3 regions of the Arthrobacter sp. 10T413_2 genome follow, and region 1 is predicted to be linked to each of the others. Evidence: riboswitches for the same ligand, from Rfam matches in the RefSeq annotation. Region 1 holds a riboswitch; each other region holds the start of a gene.
The links. Region 1 has a riboswitch for cyclic di-AMP ahead of AC1DBQ_RS05260 (aggregation-promoting factor C-terminal-like domain-containing protein). Riboswitches for the same ligand answer to the same signal wherever they lie in the genome.
Positions count from the first base shown of each region.

Region 2: it holds a riboswitch for cyclic di-AMP, as region 1 does, so the genes downstream of both, AC1DBQ_RS00525 (M23 family metallopeptidase) here and AC1DBQ_RS05260 (aggregation-promoting factor C-terminal-like domain-containing protein) in region 1, are expected to answer to the same signal.
Region 3: it holds a riboswitch for cyclic di-AMP, as region 1 does, so the genes downstream of both, AC1DBQ_RS14420 (NlpC/P60 family protein) here and AC1DBQ_RS05260 (aggregation-promoting factor C-terminal-like domain-containing protein) in region 1, are expected to answer to the same signal.

Region 1 is NZ_JBFTHK010000018.1:22,579-34,653, reverse strand. Features, by position in the region: gene AC1DBQ_RS05285 (SixA phosphatase family protein) at 1-279, opposite strand, end outside; gene AC1DBQ_RS05280 (winged helix-turn-helix domain-containing protein) at 380-1,243, opposite strand; gene AC1DBQ_RS05275 (hypothetical protein) at 1,778-2,698, opposite strand; gene AC1DBQ_RS05270 (response regulator transcription factor) at 2,937-3,677, shown strand; gene AC1DBQ_RS05265 (sensor histidine kinase) at 3,681-5,357, shown strand; cyclic di-AMP (ydaO/yuaA leader) riboswitch at 5,538-5,697, shown strand; gene AC1DBQ_RS05260 (aggregation-promoting factor C-terminal-like domain-containing protein) at 5,697-6,500, shown strand; gene AC1DBQ_RS05255 (hypothetical protein) at 6,685-7,146, shown strand; gene AC1DBQ_RS05250 (bifunctional glycosyltransferase family 2/GtrA family protein) at 7,323-8,807, shown strand; gene AC1DBQ_RS05245 (glycosyltransferase family 39 protein) at 8,808-10,970, shown strand; gene AC1DBQ_RS05240 (ArnT family glycosyltransferase) at 10,977-12,075, shown strand, end outside.
Region 2 is NZ_JBFTHK010000001.1:109,787-111,991, reverse strand. Features, by position in the region: gene AC1DBQ_RS00525 (M23 family metallopeptidase) at 1-790, opposite strand, end outside; cyclic di-AMP (ydaO/yuaA leader) riboswitch at 795-1,008, opposite strand; gene AC1DBQ_RS00520 (iron-dependent transcriptional repressor DtxR) at 1,159-1,854, opposite strand; gene serC (phosphoserine transaminase) at 2,203-2,205, shown strand, end outside.
Region 3 is NZ_JBFTHK010000090.1:3,989-6,707, forward strand. Features, by position in the region: gene AC1DBQ_RS14415 (sensor histidine kinase) at 1-784, shown strand, start outside; gene AC1DBQ_RS14420 (NlpC/P60 family protein) at 914-1,588, opposite strand; cyclic di-AMP (ydaO/yuaA leader) riboswitch at 1,593-1,793, opposite strand; gene AC1DBQ_RS14425 (hypothetical protein) at 1,969-2,223, shown strand; gene AC1DBQ_RS14430 (hypothetical protein) at 2,259-2,696, shown strand; gene AC1DBQ_RS14435 (cation:proton antiporter) at 2,693-2,719, shown strand, end outside.

The DNA of each region.
Region 1 (12,075 bases):
CGAGGCGGGCGCGGCGTACAGGCCGTCCTCAAGCTTCGGCGTCGGCGCTTTGTCACCGAGCGCGTGGCACACCCAGGTGCAGGTCTGGCGGGTCCGGAGCGCGCTGGAGCAGAGGATGAAGTCGGGGACCACGTCGTGTTTGAGTAGCCACTTTCCGGCGACGGGAGCATCCCTGTGGCCGCGCTCTTCGAGCGGCCGTTCGTGATCGGCCACCCCGCCGGGCCAGTCGGACTTGGCGTGCCTCATGATCACCAGCCGTTTGATGTGATGCGCGCTCATGCCCCAATCCTAATGCGGCAGGCGCCGAGGGATCGTGCCGCGAAAGCGAAAGCGCCCGTCCCCGCAGTAGGAGGAACGGACGCTTTGCGTGAAGCCAAGGCTAGATCGAGTATTCCGGAGCGGCCCAGACGACGACCTCGGGGTGCTCGTAGAAGCGGTAGCCCTGGCCGCGGACGGTGCGGACCGTGTTGGCCAGGCGCCCGAGCTTGGAACGCAGGCGGCGGATGTGGACGTCGATGGTCCGCTCGTTGGGGACCTCTTCGGCGTTCCGCCATAGGCCTTCGAGGAGCTCGTCGCGGCCTACGGTGCGGGTGCCGTTCTCCACGAGGTAGTTCAGGAGCTCGAATTCCTTGAACGTCAGGTTCAGGGATTCGCCGTCGAGGTGCACCTCACGGCGGGCCAGATCGATCAGCACGCCGGACGGCCGCGGATCCTGCGGCTGCTGCAGGCGGGCGGTCTCGGTACGCTGGCGGGCAGCGGCGGTGGGGTCGCCGAACGTCGAACGGACGACGTCGAGGGCGGAACCCGGGGCGCTGGCCGGCGCGACGGCGACGGCGGCGTAGCTTTCGGCGCCGGCGACAAGGGACTGGGCGTAGGCCCGGATCTCCTGGGCAAGCTTGGCGATCGAGGTGCCGGCGGCGGCCGCGGTTTCCTCGTCGATCCCCATGTACAGCACGAAGCCGCGGGCGACGTTGTCGCTGGGAGCAGGACGGGCCGCGCTGCCGGCACCCGGAGCGATCACGGGAGTGGGCGCCGTGGCCGGGGCGGGCGGAACGGCGCGGAGCTGACCGTAGGAGTCAGGGTTGTAGCCCTGGGCTGCATATCCGGGGGCCGGGAAGGTGCCGGCCGAACCGGCGGGCGCGAATGCGGAGCGGCCACCAAAGCCCTGGCGGATCCCGGAGGTCTGGCCGGCCTTGCTGGCGTTACGGACGGAGATGTGGACGTATCCGGATGCAACTGACATGGAATGCTTACCTCAATGTGAATGGCCGTCATCGCGGCTCGAATGCTACTTTCCCCGCAATGAAAACTGGGGAGGGGCGCCCGACTCTGGGCTGGGGGGCGAATGCCTAGAAACTCTTGGGGTGTAAAAGTTAGGCGTGCATTCGACAACAGCGCATCTCGGTACCAGCGGGTGTGCTGACCCAGGAAGCTGCAGCTGCAGGTGCTGTTGAGTTCTTGTTCACAATTGAAGTGTGCAACGTAACAATGCGAACGTGCAAGTAACAATGGACCGCAGGTTCCACATAGTGAGACGAATTCCGGAAGTGTAGTGCAAATCACAATTTGGCGCACGTAATAAAATAACAAGCGTTTTTTTGACCCAGTGGTCGGCAAGCGCTTCACTCCGAATTATGTTCGACCAGAGTCGCTGAGCTGCGGAAATCGTTCACAGCAGGTCGAATCGGCAAAACCCGGCGTTCCCGCCGTCGCAGTCCACAGAGTGGGCGTGCTGCCGGGCCCGCCGGACCCGGCAACAGTGGGCGCCCCCGCGGGGTCAGTTGGACTGACCGGTGGAGGTCGCCGCCACCACCATGACGGACGTTGCGGTGTAGCCGGAGCCATCTTTGGCCGCTACGATCCGCACCGTCCCGCCGGCGACGATGTCCGTCACGCTCAGCTGGGTGCCCGTGCCGCCGCCTGCCTGCTGGCGCCGCTGTTGCAGATTGCTCACCACCACGTCACTACCCAGTGCATAGCTGCGCGCGAACCCGTCGCTGCTCTTGACCGTGACGGAGGACGCACTTACCTCGCTCACCGTCCCCATCTGCTCGGCCATGGTGACGTAGTCGCTTCCCTGCAGCACGACGTATTCGGCATGCACGGCTGAGTTAAGCCCGCCCATTCCACCGGCCGCGAAGTTGCCGGGACCACCCTGCGCGGACATTCCACCGCCCGCGGTTCCGCCCTGCGCGGATCCCGGCATGCCCGGGGCGAAACCCTGGGCGCCGGAGCCCTGGCCGCCGGCTAGGCCGCCCGCCGTGCCAGCGGCTGCCGCAGAACTTGAGGTCAGGGCGTAGACGCCCGCCCCGGCGCCGACCGCCAGGACTGCTGCCGCCCCGGCGACGGCGAGGCCCCGCTTGAGCGTCCAGGGCTGGGCCGCCGAGGCATTTTTGGATCCGGCTCCGGGGGCACCCCAGCCGGCTGCTGGAGGGGGCAGTTCCTGCCGGGGCATGCCCCAGGCCGGGGCCGAGGCCGGAACGGTCGCATCGGCGGAGGGCGCGCCCCAGCCGGGGGTAGCGCCGTCACCGCGCTGACCGGCCGGGTTCTGCGAGGCGTCGTACGGCGGGGTGTCATGCTGCGGGGTGTCATGCTGCCACGCTGCTTGGGGCCGGACTCCCTGGGGCGTCGTGACGGGCGCGGGCGCCGTGGGTTCAGGGACTGGGCCGGAACCGGCTCCGGGATGCTGACCGCTCATGGTGCTTCTCCTTCAAGATGCGGATCGATGTTCACCCCAGAGTGCTGAGCGATCCTGTGCCTGCGCTGTGCGGGCCGACAGCCGCGCCTGTGATCTTCCGGCGGACCTGCTACCCACAGTTCTTCCGAAGCAGCCCCGACGGCCCCCGGAAGGGCGTTCAGCTCGCTAGGCTGGGATTCACAGGTGCCGCACAGGGTCCCCAAAGCCCCGCCTAACCGGCAGATCGGAGAGTTGTCCCATGGCCACTTCGCACTCCATGACCAACAACCTTCCCCAGCTCACGCATCCGGACGGCTCCCCCATCCGCGCGCTGGTGGTGGACGATGAGCCCAGCCTCTCCGAGCTCATGAGCATGGGCCTGCGGATGGCCGGCTGGTCCGTGGCCGTGGCGGCCGACGGGCCCGGCGCCGTCCGGCTTGCCAAGGAGTTCCGCCCCGACGTGCTGGTGCTGGACGTGATGCTTCCCGGGTTCGACGGCGTCGAGCTGCTCAGCCGGATCCGCGCGTTCGCGCCGGAGGTTCCGGCATTGTTCCTCACGGCCAAGGATGCCGTCCAGGACCGCATCACCGGCCTGGCGGCCGGCGGCGATGACTACGTCACGAAGCCGTTCAGCATGGAAGAGGTCCTGCTGCGCCTGCACCGGCTGGTCCAGCGCTCCGGGGTGGCCGCCATGGACACCGCCGAACTCGTGGTGGGTGACCTTGTGCTCAATATCGATACCCGTGAAGTCACCCGGGCCGGCGAGGAGCTGCATCTGACCGCCACGCAGTTCGAGCTGCTGCGCTACCTCATGGAGAACCCCAAGCGGGTTATCAGCAAGGCCCAGATCCTGGACCGCGTCTGGGACTATGACTTCGGCGGCCAGGCGAACATCGTGGAACTGTACATCTCGTACCTCCGCAAGAAGGTCGACGCCAACCACGCGCCCATGATCCACACGGTGCGCGGCGCCGGCTACGTCCTGAAGCCGGCGGACTGATCCGTGCCCACCCTCTCCGGCGTCACCCGCGTCCCCGGGCGCGACTGGCGCAACCCGTCCACATGGCACTTGCGCACCCGGCTGGTCCTCGTTGCCATGGGGCTGCTCGTGGCCATCTGCGGCGCTGTGGGGCTGTTCAGCTACGCCTCCATGGACCTCTTCCTGACCCGGCAGCTCGATGGCCAGCTCGGGGACGCCTCGCACCGCTCCAGCGAGTTCGGCCGGCCCGTGTCCGGCAGCTTGGGCGGCCGCCCCGACCCCCTCGAGGCCCGGGGGCAGGGCGTCGGGACGCTCAACGCCCGGCTGGAGGACGGCGAGGTCGGCAGCGCCGGATTCCTGGCCGGGGACGCCACCCGCAAGAGCCTCTCCCCCGACGACAATGCCGTCCTCCTCGCCCTGGCCCCGAACGGTGTGCCGGTGGACCGGACGCTTTCGGCCGGGGCGTACCGGCTCATGGCCGTGCGTGCACCGTATGGCGACGTGATTGTCACCGGGCTCCCGCTGGCAGAGAAGCAGGACACCCTGGCCTCTCTGGTGTGGACGATGGTGGTGGTGTCCGCCGGCGGTCTCGTGCTGATCGGCCTCGCGGGCACGGCGGTGATCCGGCGGACCATGAAGCCGCTGGAGCAGCTCTCCGAGGTGGCCACCAAGGTCTCCCGCCTGCCGCTCGACGCCGGCGAGGTGGCGCTCGGGGTGCGCGTCCCGGCGTCGGCCGCCCACCCCGGCACCGAAGTGGGCAGCGTGGGCTACGCGCTGAACCAGATGCTGGACAACGTCTCCAACGCCCTCGAGGCGCGGCAGGAGAGCGAGATGAAGGTGCGGCAGTTCGTCGCGGATGCCTCGCACGAACTCCGCACTCCGCTCACGGCGATCCGCGGTTACACGGAGCTGATGCGGATGACCGAGCACTTCACGCCCGACGGCGAGAAATCCCTGGCCCGTGTCCAAAGCCAGTCCGAACGGATGACCACCCTGGTGGAGGACCTGCTGCTGCTGGCGCGCCTGGACGAGGGGCAGCCGCTCAAGGTCGCCGACGTCGACCTCACCCAGCTGGCCGTCGAGACCGTGAGCGATGAGAAGGTCATGGCCCCGGACCGGATCTGGCAGCTGGAACTGCCGGATGAGCCGGTGGTGGTGCGCGGCGATGCGGCCCAGCTTCACCAGGTCCTCGCCAATCTCCTGTCCAATGCGCGCAAGCACACGGAACCGGGGACCAAGGTGGTCACCGGCGTCATGCGTTCAGCGGACGGCAGCGCCGTGGTTACGGTGACGGACAACGGCAGCGGCATCGCCCCCGAATTCGTCGGCCGGGTCTTCGCCCGTTTCGCGCGGGCTGACGCATCGCGCACCAATCCTGCGGCCGGTTCCGCAGCCAGCTCCGCAGGCAGCCCTGCGGTAGCTACGGCGGGGGCCCGGTCCGGGTCCGCTGCCCGCGGCGCTTCCGACTCTTCTACCGGTCTTCTTTCCGGCTCTGTTTCCGGCAGATCCGGGGGTGCGGCAGGCAGCAACGTCAGCGGACATGCCACGGCGCCTGCACCGACGTCCGAGGGCACCAGCGGGCTGGGCTTGTCCATTGTCCATTCGATCGTGGAGGCCCACGGGGGGACCGTCGAGGTCACGTCCCGGCCGGGCCGGACGGAGTTCGCTGTTCGGCTCCCGGCCGTGCCGCCGTCGGCGTAACCGGCACCGGGGCTACAGGGTCGACTACGGGCACGCGCGCGGGAATCTCGCGCAACGCGACACGCCGCCTCTGTGACTCCCGTTACCCAAATGTGACTTAAGCTCAGTAGTCCTGTACCGTTTTTCGAGTGCGGCCTCCATTTGTGCCGCATATCCGGATGGACGCCAAACTCTGCCGCTTCCCGGATTCCGCTGGACCAGGCAGAGGCGGGGGACCCAGAGTTCCCGGGCATTCTGCACACATGCGCCCTTGGGGTGAAGCCGACACGTGATATTCCGTGCGGCCGGATGACCTCATCCGAACCCGACAGCTAACTCCGCAGGCGTTGAGAGGCCATCATGACTAAATTCCAGGTACAAACGCGCCCTGACGGCGTTTCACATTCCCGCGCCGGCAAGTCACGCCACCGTGCCGCACCGGCACCGCAGGCGTCCGCCCTGTCGCGGCTGGCCACCGGGCTCGGCATCACCGGACGCCGCGCCGCCGTCGTCACCGCCGCCTGCGCAGTACTGGTGGCTGGCGGCGCCGCCGCCAGCCAGGCCGCAGAGCCGGGCAGCTACGGGGCCACTGTTGCGAGCTCGCAAACGGCCACCATGGCCGATCCCCTGGCCAAGCTGAACTTTGAGCGGGTCCAGGTCGCCGCACCGGCTGCTGCAGCACCCAGCGGCGCAGTACCTCAGATCTCGGAGGTCAAGCCCGCCGAAGCACCGGCACCCGCCCCCGCTGCCCCGGCCGCACCGGCGCCCGCTCCCGCAGCAGCCCCCGCGCCCGCTCCCGCAGCAGCTCCCGTTCCCGCAGCGGCTCCCGCACCGGCACCGGCGCCGGTCGCCATCGACGACCCCGCCGGGGCACAGGCCTACGCCGCTGCCCAGCTGGGCAGCTATGGCTGGGCGCCCGGCCAGATGCAGTGCCTGCAGAAGCTATGGACCAAGGAATCGGACTGGAAGACGACTGCCACGAACGCCAGCAGCGGCGCCTACGGTGTGGTCCAGTCCCTGCCCGCCTCGAAGATGGCGAGCGCCGGCGCGGACTACATGACCAACTACCGGACCCAGATCAACTGGGGCCTGAACTACGTCAAGTCGCGCTACGGCTCCCCCTGTGGTGCACTGAACTTCCACCTGTCCCACAACTGGTACTAAGCCCCCACCACCAGCCCGCAGCGCCCAGGAGGCCCCGGATCCATCGTGATCCGGGGCCTTCGCGTATTTCAGGGGACAAGGTTTTCTCAAGGTCGGGGCGGGACGCTTGGGCACCGCTGCCTCCATTCACCACGTACGCGGGGTGCCCGCTCCAGGGCACGGAATCAAATTCCAGGAGCACAACATGAAAAAATGGGCAATTCCGGCGGTCCTCGCGGCCGCACTCTTCGTCGGCGCCGGACCGGCCGCGGCGGTGCCGTCGGGTCCTCCGCAACCCGCCGATCCAGCCACGTTCACGTTGGATAATTGTGGCTTTCCGGTCACGGCGCAGCTCACCGGCAAGTTCAAAAACATCGCGACGCCTGCCGGCACTGTCATCAGTACGTCGCCAGGACTGAAAATCACGCTGACGGCCAACGGCAAGACCCTCAACTACGTGATCACCGGGACCAGCCGCTACACATTCCTTAGCGACAGCGTTGAGGTAGTCTCCACCGGCAGGAATCTACTGCTGCTCCCCTCGCCGGACGGCCTGTACCTGACCACCGGGAACGTCAACTATGCCCTCAACCTGGACAACTCGGAGCTGAGGAGGTTCAGCGGACCGGGCACTGCAGCGAACGTTTGTCCTCTGCTGGCTCCCTGACGGACCAACCGGGGGCAGTGCACCACCACCGCGTGTGGGCACCGCCCCCGGTTGTCTGTACGGAGCTCCGGCAGCACGGGCAATGCAGACGACTCCGTGCGTCGCCGGCGGACTTCCACAGCCCCCGCACAGCTTGACCCTAAAGCCCTCATATGGGCCGCCGGGAAAGTTGAGCCATGACGTTCACAGACCAGGCCTCAGGAACCCTGCCACACTCCACGGCGACGCCGGCCGGTCCGGCAGCACCCGCCGCACCTTTCGGGCTCGCCGTGGCCGACGCGCCAGCCCCGGCCCGGTTCGGCGGGCCGCTCACCGCCCCCGGCGGCCGGCGCTCACCTATTGACACACGCACCGGCACGCCGCTGCTGGACGTCACCATCCCGGTCTTCAACGAGGAGCGGGACCTCGAAGCGTGCCTGCGCCGGCTCCACGCCTATCTTCTTGTCTCCTTCCCGCACTCCTTCCGGATCACGGTGGCGGACAACGCCAGCACCGACGGAACGCTCAAGACGGCGGAACGCGTAGCCCGCGAGCTCCGCGAGGTGAACGTGGTCCATATGGCCGAAAAAGGCCGAGGAAATGCGCTGCGCAAGGTATGGCTTGCCTCGCCGTCGCCGGTCCTGGCATACATGGATGTGGACCTTTCCACCGATCTGGCGGCCCTCGGCCCGCTCCTTGCCCCGCTCATTTCGGGGCACTCCGATCTCGCGATCGGGACCCGGCTGACCCGCAACTCGCGCGTGGTCCGCGGGCCTAAGCGGGAATTCATCTCGCGCAGCTACAACTTCCTGCTGCAGTCCTTCATGGGCGCCCACTTCAGCGACGCCCAGTGCGGCTTCAAGGCGATCCGGGCGGACGTAGCCCGGCAACTGCTCCCGCACACTTTGGACAACGCCTGGTTCTTCGACACCGAGCTGCTGGTCCTGGCCGAAAAGTGCGGCCTGCGCGTCCACGAGGTCCCGGTGGACTGGACGGACGACCCGGATTCCAGCGTGGACATCGTCCAGACCGCCATCGCGGACCTGCGCGGCATGGCACGACTGAGCCGGGACCTGGTCTCGGGCCGGATCCCGGTTCCCGAACTGCGCGCCGCCCTCGCCCGCGGACCGCTTCCTGCCTCCTCGCGGGCCCAGGAACAAAGCCCCGGCGGAAGCCTCTTTGGACAACTCGTCCGCTTCGGCAGCATCGGGGTGGCCTCCACCCTGGCATACCTGGTGATCTTCCTGCTCTGCCGCGGCATCATGGACCCGCAACTGGCAAATTTCCTCGCCTTGCTCACCACCGCCGTGGCCAATACCGCGGCCAACCGGCGCTTCACCTTCGGCATCCAGGGCAGCAGCCAGGCGGCACGCCACCACTTCGAGGGCCTGCTGGTCTTCGGGATCGGCCTGGCCCTGACCTCGGGCGCCCTCGCCCTGGTTCACAACGCGTCAGCAGGGGCACCGGACCGCTGGCTGGAACTGGTCACGGTCACCGCCGCCAACCTCGCCGCCACAGCCGTCAAGTTCCTGCTCTTCCGTCTGGTGGTGTTCCGTCACCGGCCCGTCACCGCAGTTCCCGGCAGCACCGGCACTCCTGCCGTGCCCGCCACCACCGCCGGCACTGCTCCGGCGCCCGCTGCCATCGATGCTTCCCTTCCCCGCACAGAAACGGCCCAGTAAATGACGTCAACCATCAGCCCCACCGCCGGAGCCCAGGCGGGCTCCGGCGCCGGCACGCCGGCACTCCAGGAATCCCCTGCCACGGCACTCGAGGCAGGCGGGACGGGGCGGCAGCCGCCCGCATCCCGCCCGCCCGCATCCCGGAACCGTCGGGAACTCCTGATGTTCGGACCGCAGCCCCACTGGGTGCGGCCCTCGGCAACTCTGCTCCTGGTCATCGCCGCCGTGTTGTACCTCTGGAACCTGGAAGCCACCGGCTACGCCAATTCCTTCTACGCCGCGGCAATCCAAGCCGGGACCAAGGACTGGACCGCGCTGCTCTTCGGCTCCCTCGACGCCGGGAACGCCATAACTGTTGACAAGCCGCCGGCCGCCTTGTGGATCCCGGCCCTCGCCGGGCGGATCTTCGGCTTCTCGGCACTGAGCATGCTCATTCCCCAGGCACTGATGGGAGTGGCCGCCGTCGGGCTTCTCTATCTGACCGTCAAGCGGGTGGCCGGGCCGGCCGCGGGCCTGATGGCCGGCGGCGCCTTGGCGCTGACCCCCGTGGCCGCCCTCATGTTCCGGTTCAACAACCCGGACGCCATGCTTACCCTGTGCCTGGTGCTGGCCGCCTACCTCACCACCCGCGCCATCGAGAAGGCCGGCTGGAAATGGCTCGCCGCGGCCGGCGCGGTGATCGGCCTGGCGTTCCTGTCCAAGATGCTGCAGGGCTTCCTGATTGTGCCGGGACTGGCCCTGGCCTACCTGTGGGCGGCGCCCGCCACCCTGGGCCGCCGGCTCTTGCACCTGCTGGCCGCAGCCGCGGGGATCGCCGTCGTGGCCGGAAGCTACATCGTCCTGTTCCAGCTGACCCCGGCCTCGGCCCGGCCGTACATGGCCGGCTCCAAGACCAACAGCTTCCTGGAACTGACGTTCGGCTATAACGGCCTGGGCCGGATCACCGGCTCCGGCGAAGGCATGCCCGGCGGCGGAGCCATGCCAGACCCCGGCGCCATGCCGGGCGGCGGAGCCATGCCGGGCGGCGGAGCCATGCCAGACTCCGGCACCATGCCTGACTTCGGTGCCATGCCCGGCGGAGGCCCCGGCGGCGGCGGAAACGCGGGCTTCGGCGGCACGGCCGGCATCACCCGGATGTTCGGAACCAGCTTCGGCGGGGAGGTGTCCTGGTTGCTCCCGGCGGCCCTGATCCTGCTGGTCGCCGGGCTCTGGTTCACCCGCCGTGAGGCGAGGACATCCGCCACCCGCGCCGCACTTGTACTCTGGGGCGGCTGGCTGATCGTCACCGCAGGCATCTTCAGCTTCATGGGCGGCATCGTTCACCCGTACTACGCCGTGGCGCTGGCCCCCGCGGTCGCAGCCCTGGCGGGCATCGGCTCCGTGGAACTATGGCGGGGCCGGGCCTACTGGCCCGCACGGATAGTCCTGGCCGTGACGGTACTGGCCACCTCGGTCTGGTCCGCCGTGCTCCTTGGCCGCGACCCGTCCTGGCTTCCCGGGCTCCGGGTGACCGTCGTGATCCTGGGCGTCCTGGCCGCCGCGGCGCTGCTCCTGCGGGTGGACAGCCTCGCGGGGCTTCCGGCCCGGTTCCGCAAGGCCGCCACGGCCGGCGTCGTGGTTCTCTCCCTGCTCGCCGGCGGACTCGGCAGCACCGCATGGACGCTGGCAACGGTAGCCCAGCCGCACTCCGGTTCGATTCCCACGTCCGGGCCCACCGCGTCCGCGATGGGCGGCGGCTTCGGGATGGCAGATAGGGCATTCGGCGACCGCGCGAACGCCGACACCAGCGGCGCGCCGCGGGAGCTCGGCGGACCCGGCGAGGAAACGGCCTCGGCCGAGCTGACGGCCCTGCTGAAGTCCTCCGGTGCCAAGTGGTCCGCGATTGTCTCCGGCGCCACCCAGGCCGCGAGCCTGGAACTCGCCACGGGCACCAGCGTGATCGCACTGGGCGGCTGGAACGGCGGAGACCCCTATCCGACGCTCGCGCAGTTCCAGGCGATGGTGGACCGCGGCGAGATCGGCTACTTCATTTCCGGCGGCATGGGCGGCATGGGCGGCATGGGCGAGGGCCGCGGCGGCAACTCCGAGGTCGCCGCGTGGGTCGAGGCTAACTTCCAGGCCCAGACCGTGGGCAACGCCACCGTCTACAAGCTGGGGGCATAGGGCGTCATGACTGACACCCTGAACCCCAGGACGGGCTCCACCCCGGCCCGCACGCCGGGACCGCCGGGACAGGGGGGGCCGCACGCCCCGCACCTCCCGCAGGTCCCGCCGCACCAGCAGTCCCCGAAGTCCGCGGTGTCGCAGGCACCCCGGGCGGCCGGCGCCGCACGCCGCGGCCCCGGAGCCTGGCGGCCGCGGCTGGAACTGGCGGCCCTGCTGGTGGCCATGGCCGTGCTGGACCTGTGGAACCTGGGCGCCTCCGGCTGGGCCAACGCTTTTTACTCCGCCGCAGCCCAGGCCGGGTCGCAGGACTGGACGGCCTGGTTCTTTGGCTCCTCCGACGCCGCCAACGCCATCACCGTGGACAAGCCGCCGGCGTCGCTGTGGGTGATGGGGCTCTCGGTGCGGCTCTTCGGGCTCAGCCCGTGGAGCATCCTCGTGCCGCAGGCGCTCATGGGGGTGGGCACGGTCTGGCTCGTGTACCTGGCCGTACGCCGGGCCGCGGCCCCTGCCACGGCCGATGCCCGCCTGGCCCACCGGGCAGGGCTCCTCGCCGGTACGGTTATGGCGCTGACCCCGGTGGCGGTGCTGATGTTCCGCTTCAACAACCCCGACGCCCTGCTGGTGCTCCTGATGACCGCGGCCGCGTACGCCGTGCTGCGCTCCATCCAGGATGCGCGCCTGCGCTGGCTCCTGTTTGCGGGGGCGCTTCTGGGCTTCGGGTTCCTCACCAAGCAGCTGCAGGTCCTGCTGGTTGTGCCCGGCTTCGCCCTCGCCTACCTGCTCGCGGCGCCGGCCGGGCTGGGCAGGCGCATCGTCCACCTGCTCGGTGCCGGTGTGGCAATGGCCGCCGCGGCCGGGTGGTGGCTGGCCGCCGTCGAGCTCATTCCGGCGGCGGACCGCCCCTACATCGGGGGGTCGCAGAACAACTCGATCCTGGAACTGACCCTCGGCTACAACGGCCTGGGCCGGCTAAGCGGCGATGAAACCGGGAGCGTGGGCGGCAGCAACGGCTGGGGCACACCCGGGCTGTTCCGGCTCTTCAACAGCGAGTTCGGCGGCCAGATCGCCTGGCTGCTGCCCTCGGTGCTGCTGCTCGGGGCCG
Region 2 (2,205 bases), on a different contig from region 1:
CGCCGTTGACCATCACTTCAAAGTGGAGGTGGCAGCCCGTGGAGGCGCCGGTGGTCCCGCTCAGCGCGACGACATCGCCGCGGGAGACCTTCTGGCCGACCTTCACCGAGGACGAGGACAGGTGGTTGTACGTGGTCTCCAGACCGTTGCCATGGTCAATGACCACACGGTTGCCGCCGCCGTAGGGGTGCCATCCGTTGAAGGTCACGGTGCCGCTGGCGGCGGCGTGGACCGGCGTGCCGCACTGGGCGGCGAAATCCTGGCCGCGGTGAAACTCCCCCGGACCGCCCGTGATGGGGCTGACGCGGTAGCCGAACGGCGATGCCGTGACCAGCTGGTCCAGCGGCGGACCCAGCGTGCCGGCTGAAGCCGCGCGGGTAATGCTGCCGACGGACTGGGCKCTCAGCAGCTGCTTGAGCTTCCCGTCCGGGTCGCCTTTGGTGGCGATGGCCGTCCGGCTGAAATCGAGCTTTGCGGCGGCGGCAGCCGTGACGTCCGGCTGCACTGCGGCCGAGACCGCGGATCCGTCGGTGTTCGAGGCCATGACGGGACTCGTGACGGGCACCGTCACCGTGAGGACCAGACCAGTGGCGGCCAGCGCGATTCCGGCCTTCTGCCCCACGCCGCTGGCGGCGGCAAAGTCCGTTACCTGACGGAACGGGCTGCGGCGGCCACGACGCTCGTCGCGGTGCGCGTCACGCGGACGTTCGGCCGTATGCGCGACGACGGGGCGCGGCTCCGGAGCGGGACCGGTCGCGCGGCGACGGCCCCTGGCGGTCTGGGTGGTCAAGAACGGTTCCTCTCTGAGAGCCTGCGAAGTTAGCTGTCGGATTCGGGTCAGAGAGATCAAAGACCCGGTCCGCCGTTGCAAGCACCCGGTCACCGAGGCGTCCTGTGGGGACCGTTCGATGGAAGCTGCTTGCCGCTGACGGACTTCACCCCAAGGCTGCCGAAGAAGCAGCCGATAGTGGTTCCCCCGCCCCTGCCAGGAGGTGGTTCTGCGACTGATCCGCTGGCAGGGTTCGGCTTCGGATCAGGTAACGCTTTGGTATCGGTACAGGGCACTAACTATAGGCGATTAAGCCCCTCGGTGATAAATCCGTGATMGCGTTTGTGCAGAACTCATGGGTCGTCCCATGACGGTGACGTTTTGGCTGGTCAGGCGACTGTTACAAAGACATGCGCGGCAACCTCTGGCGGCAGCTCCAAGGCGCCCTCGATATCCGGGACCCGGACCGAGATGTACTCCCCCACCCGCTCCAGCGAAACGAGCGCACCGGGGCGGATTCCGCCCTCGTCGAGCTGGGCCAGAAGCTCCGGTTCCACCTGGATGGGCTCGGCGAGCCGGTTGACCGTGATCCGCGACTCCGCACCGTAGCCGGCCATGGCCTCCAGCAGGTTCACGACGCCGTCCGCGTGGGCCCCCGAGGGCGCCCCGCCAAGTTCCGCGAGCCCCGGAATCGGGTTCCCGTAGGGCGAAACGGTCGGGTGGTCGAGCATCTCGAAGATCCTGCGCTCGACGCGCTCACTCATGACGTGCTCCCAGCGGCACGCTTCCTCGTGGACGTAGGCCCAATCGAGCCCGATCACGTCGGCGAGCAGGCGTTCGGCGAGGCGGTGCTTGCGCATGACGCCGACGGCGCGTTTCCGTCCGGTTTCGKTCAGTTCAAGGTGCCGGTCGCCGGAAACAATCACCAGGCCGTCACGCTCCATGCGGCCGATGGTCTGGGAAACAGTGGGGCCGGAGTGGCGGAGTCGTTCGGCGATGCGGGCGCGGAGGGCGACGATGTTTTCTTCTTCAAGTTCCAGAATGGTCCGGAGATACATCTCCGTGGTATCGATCAGATCCGTCATTCAGCTCAGCTCCTCGAGCGCAGTCCTTGCGTCATTCCCACCGTACCGCGTGCGGGCTGCGTGTAAGGATGCGCGCTGGCGAGATCCGCCGTACGTTCGCAGAACAGCCTAGCCTATTTTGAATTACTCCGGATAATTCTTGGTCCGGACTGCGGATGCTCCMCCGGCGTCCGCCGGCCGGCCCCTCGGGGCCTTCTCAATGACCGGACTATGACAGAGGCTTTTCCGTATCGCCGGGGGCCGTCAGGCAGAATAAAACAGGCAGAATGACAAGGGGTGTCCGTTGTAGCCGTCCCGGCCAGGCCACCTCCCAGCCACGCTACGAACCAGCCGAAAATTGGAGCCACTGTG
Region 3 (2,719 bases), on a different contig from region 1:
AGCCATGCTCATCGCCGGGGTCGCGGGAGTCGTGCTGGCGGGCATCGTCGGATGGCTCAGCGCGCGCAGCGCCATCCGCCCCCTCGGCGACGCCTTGGCCCGGCAACGGCGCTTCGTCCAGGACGCCAGCCATGAACTGCGCACCCCCTTGACCATCCTGGACACCAGGATCCAGCTTGCCCAGCGCAACACCGACCCCGGCTCCAAGCAGGCCCAGGACCTGGCCCGGATCCGGGAGGACGCGGCAACGCTGACCGGGATCGTCAACGAACTGCTCCTCGCGGCCACCACCGACGCCCCTGACCGCTCGGCAGCGCCTGCCGACCTCGCCGACACCGCCTCCGGCGTCGCCGAGGGCCTGCGGCTGGTCGCGGAGCAACGGGACGTGCGCCTGGACTTCTCCCCCGATGCCAGGCCGCTGGCCCGGATCGACGCCAACGCCTTGCGCCGCGCCGTCCTGGCCCTGGCGGACAACGCTCTCTCCCACACCCCACCGGGCGGCCGTGTGACCATCACGACGGCGATCGAGCAGAACCGCGCGGTCATCACCGTGGCGGACACGGGGACCGGGATCACCGGCGTGGACCAGGCAAGGATCTTTGACCGCTTCGTGCGAACTTCCAGCACCGGCGGAACGCAGGGACAGCGGAGCTTTGGCATCGGCTTGGCCCTGGTCCGGGAGATAGCCGTGGCTGCCGGCGGCGCCGTCGAGGTTGCCTCCACCGGCGACGCCGGCACGGTCATGAAGATGACGCTTCCGCTGGCCGCGGGCGGGAACGACTGAGAAACCGGAGAAATCCGTGGTAATCCGGGCAAGGGAAAGACCGGCGATCGCTTGCCCCCAAGAGAAAATCGATCGCCGGTCTTTCCGGACTGGGTGGCCCCTGGAGGGGCCGCCTGGCTCCTACCGGGTTTACGCGCGGACGAAGGTCACGCCGCCGGTCGCGGTGAGCCAGGACAGCGGGTGCACGATCGTCTGGTTGGCGCCGTTCATACCGCCGCTGATCACCTGGCCGTTGCCGGCGTAGATGCCGACGTGGCCGGACTGGACCACCATGTCACCGGGCTGCGGGGCCGCCACAACGGTTCCGAGGCCAAGGAAGGCCCGGGGCCCGATGTCGCCGACGGGCTTACCGGCCGCGCCAAGGGCCTTTTCCACCATCGCGGTGCAGTCCTGGGTGATGCCCAGCTGGCTGTACGCGGCAGAAAGCATGATGGCGTTGCGGCCACCGGCGGGCGCCGCGGCCGMGGCGGGCGCCGTAGCGGCCTGCACCTGCACGGACGGCGCAGCGGCCGCCTTGGGTGCTGCTGCGGGCGCTGCTGCGGGAGCAGCGGCAACGGGCTTGGGCTGTTCGATGACCGGCGCGGCGACAGAGCTCACTGCGGGGCGGTCGAAGCTGATCTTGACGCTTGAATCGGCGCTGACTGGCGCGCTGAGAAGTCCCTTGACTTCCGCGGCGGAGGCCGGAGCGGCGTCCCGCTGCACGGGTGCCGGGGCTGCGTTGGCGGCCATTCCGCTGGTGAGAACCAGGCCGGATGCMGCCGCAAGGACGGCGGCATGGCGCGCAAAAGTATTGATTGAAGACATGGATGTAGCCTCTCCCAATGCCTGCGAGGTGAGCTGTCGGATTCGGATGGGAGTCACCCGGCCGCACTCCCGGGCCCGTKATTGCGGGCACTGTGCGGCTTCACCCCAAGGCCTGCGTATCAGCAGGCCAAAAGTGGTTTCCCCGTCTCTGCCGGTCGTTGGTGCGAGTTACCCCCGGGCCGCGGCAGAGTTAGGCAATCGGCTGGGGAGCGCCCGTATCGGAGACAACAGGCACTTATCCACCGTAGCGCGAACCGCAGGCTAATGTCACATTCAGGTAACGGCCACCACAGTGCGGTCCGGKAGTTGCCCATAGGGCGGCGCAGCTTTTCGACCATAAGATGATGCCATCAGCACCACCTTGGAAGCGGAGGCCCGAAATGAACAGCCACTGTGTCGCCATCTGCCAGTTGAGCAACCAGCCCCAGGAGGATTTCGACGTCAATACCMAACTGCTGATCCTGGACGGCCCGGACGTCCATGTGTCCACATGGGATGCGGAGCCTCGGGACGGCGGCTTCGACGAACACGTCCTGAACGACCGGGTGGACGCCCTCGGGTTCATGGTTGTCAACGACTGGGCCTTCCTGGACGGCAAGGCCTACGCGGTAGTGGAACGGKGGTCAGGAACGTAGGCGCGCTGCACCCTCCACGGGACTAGTCTCATTCKATGACAAAGGATTCGGACAAGGGCCACGAMGGCGACCAGGTGTTGTGGCGCGGTGAGCCCGAGGAACACGACTATCCGGCTGCCGCTCGTTATCTCTCGTTGCTCACCGATGACGCCAGGGCCGCCGCCATCGTGGAGTCGTTGCGCCTGGCGCCGCTAACCCATCACGTGGCCAAAGACATCCTGCGGGCCTCAGGCCTGCCGCTCCTGACCCGGGACAACCCCCATGTGGCCTCCGACCTGGCCAAGATTGCKGACGGCCGTCCGCTCTCCCCCGTCCTCCTGGTTCGCGGGGACCTCGACGCCGGAGTCGCGGCCCAGATTGCCGACGGCTATCACCGGGTCTGCGCTTCCTACCTCACGGACGAGAACACAGACATTCCGGTGAAGCTTGTTGCCCCGATTGGCCCGGGGCCGTCCCGCAGTCTCGAGCCATGACCTTCCTGACCCTGGCGCTGATC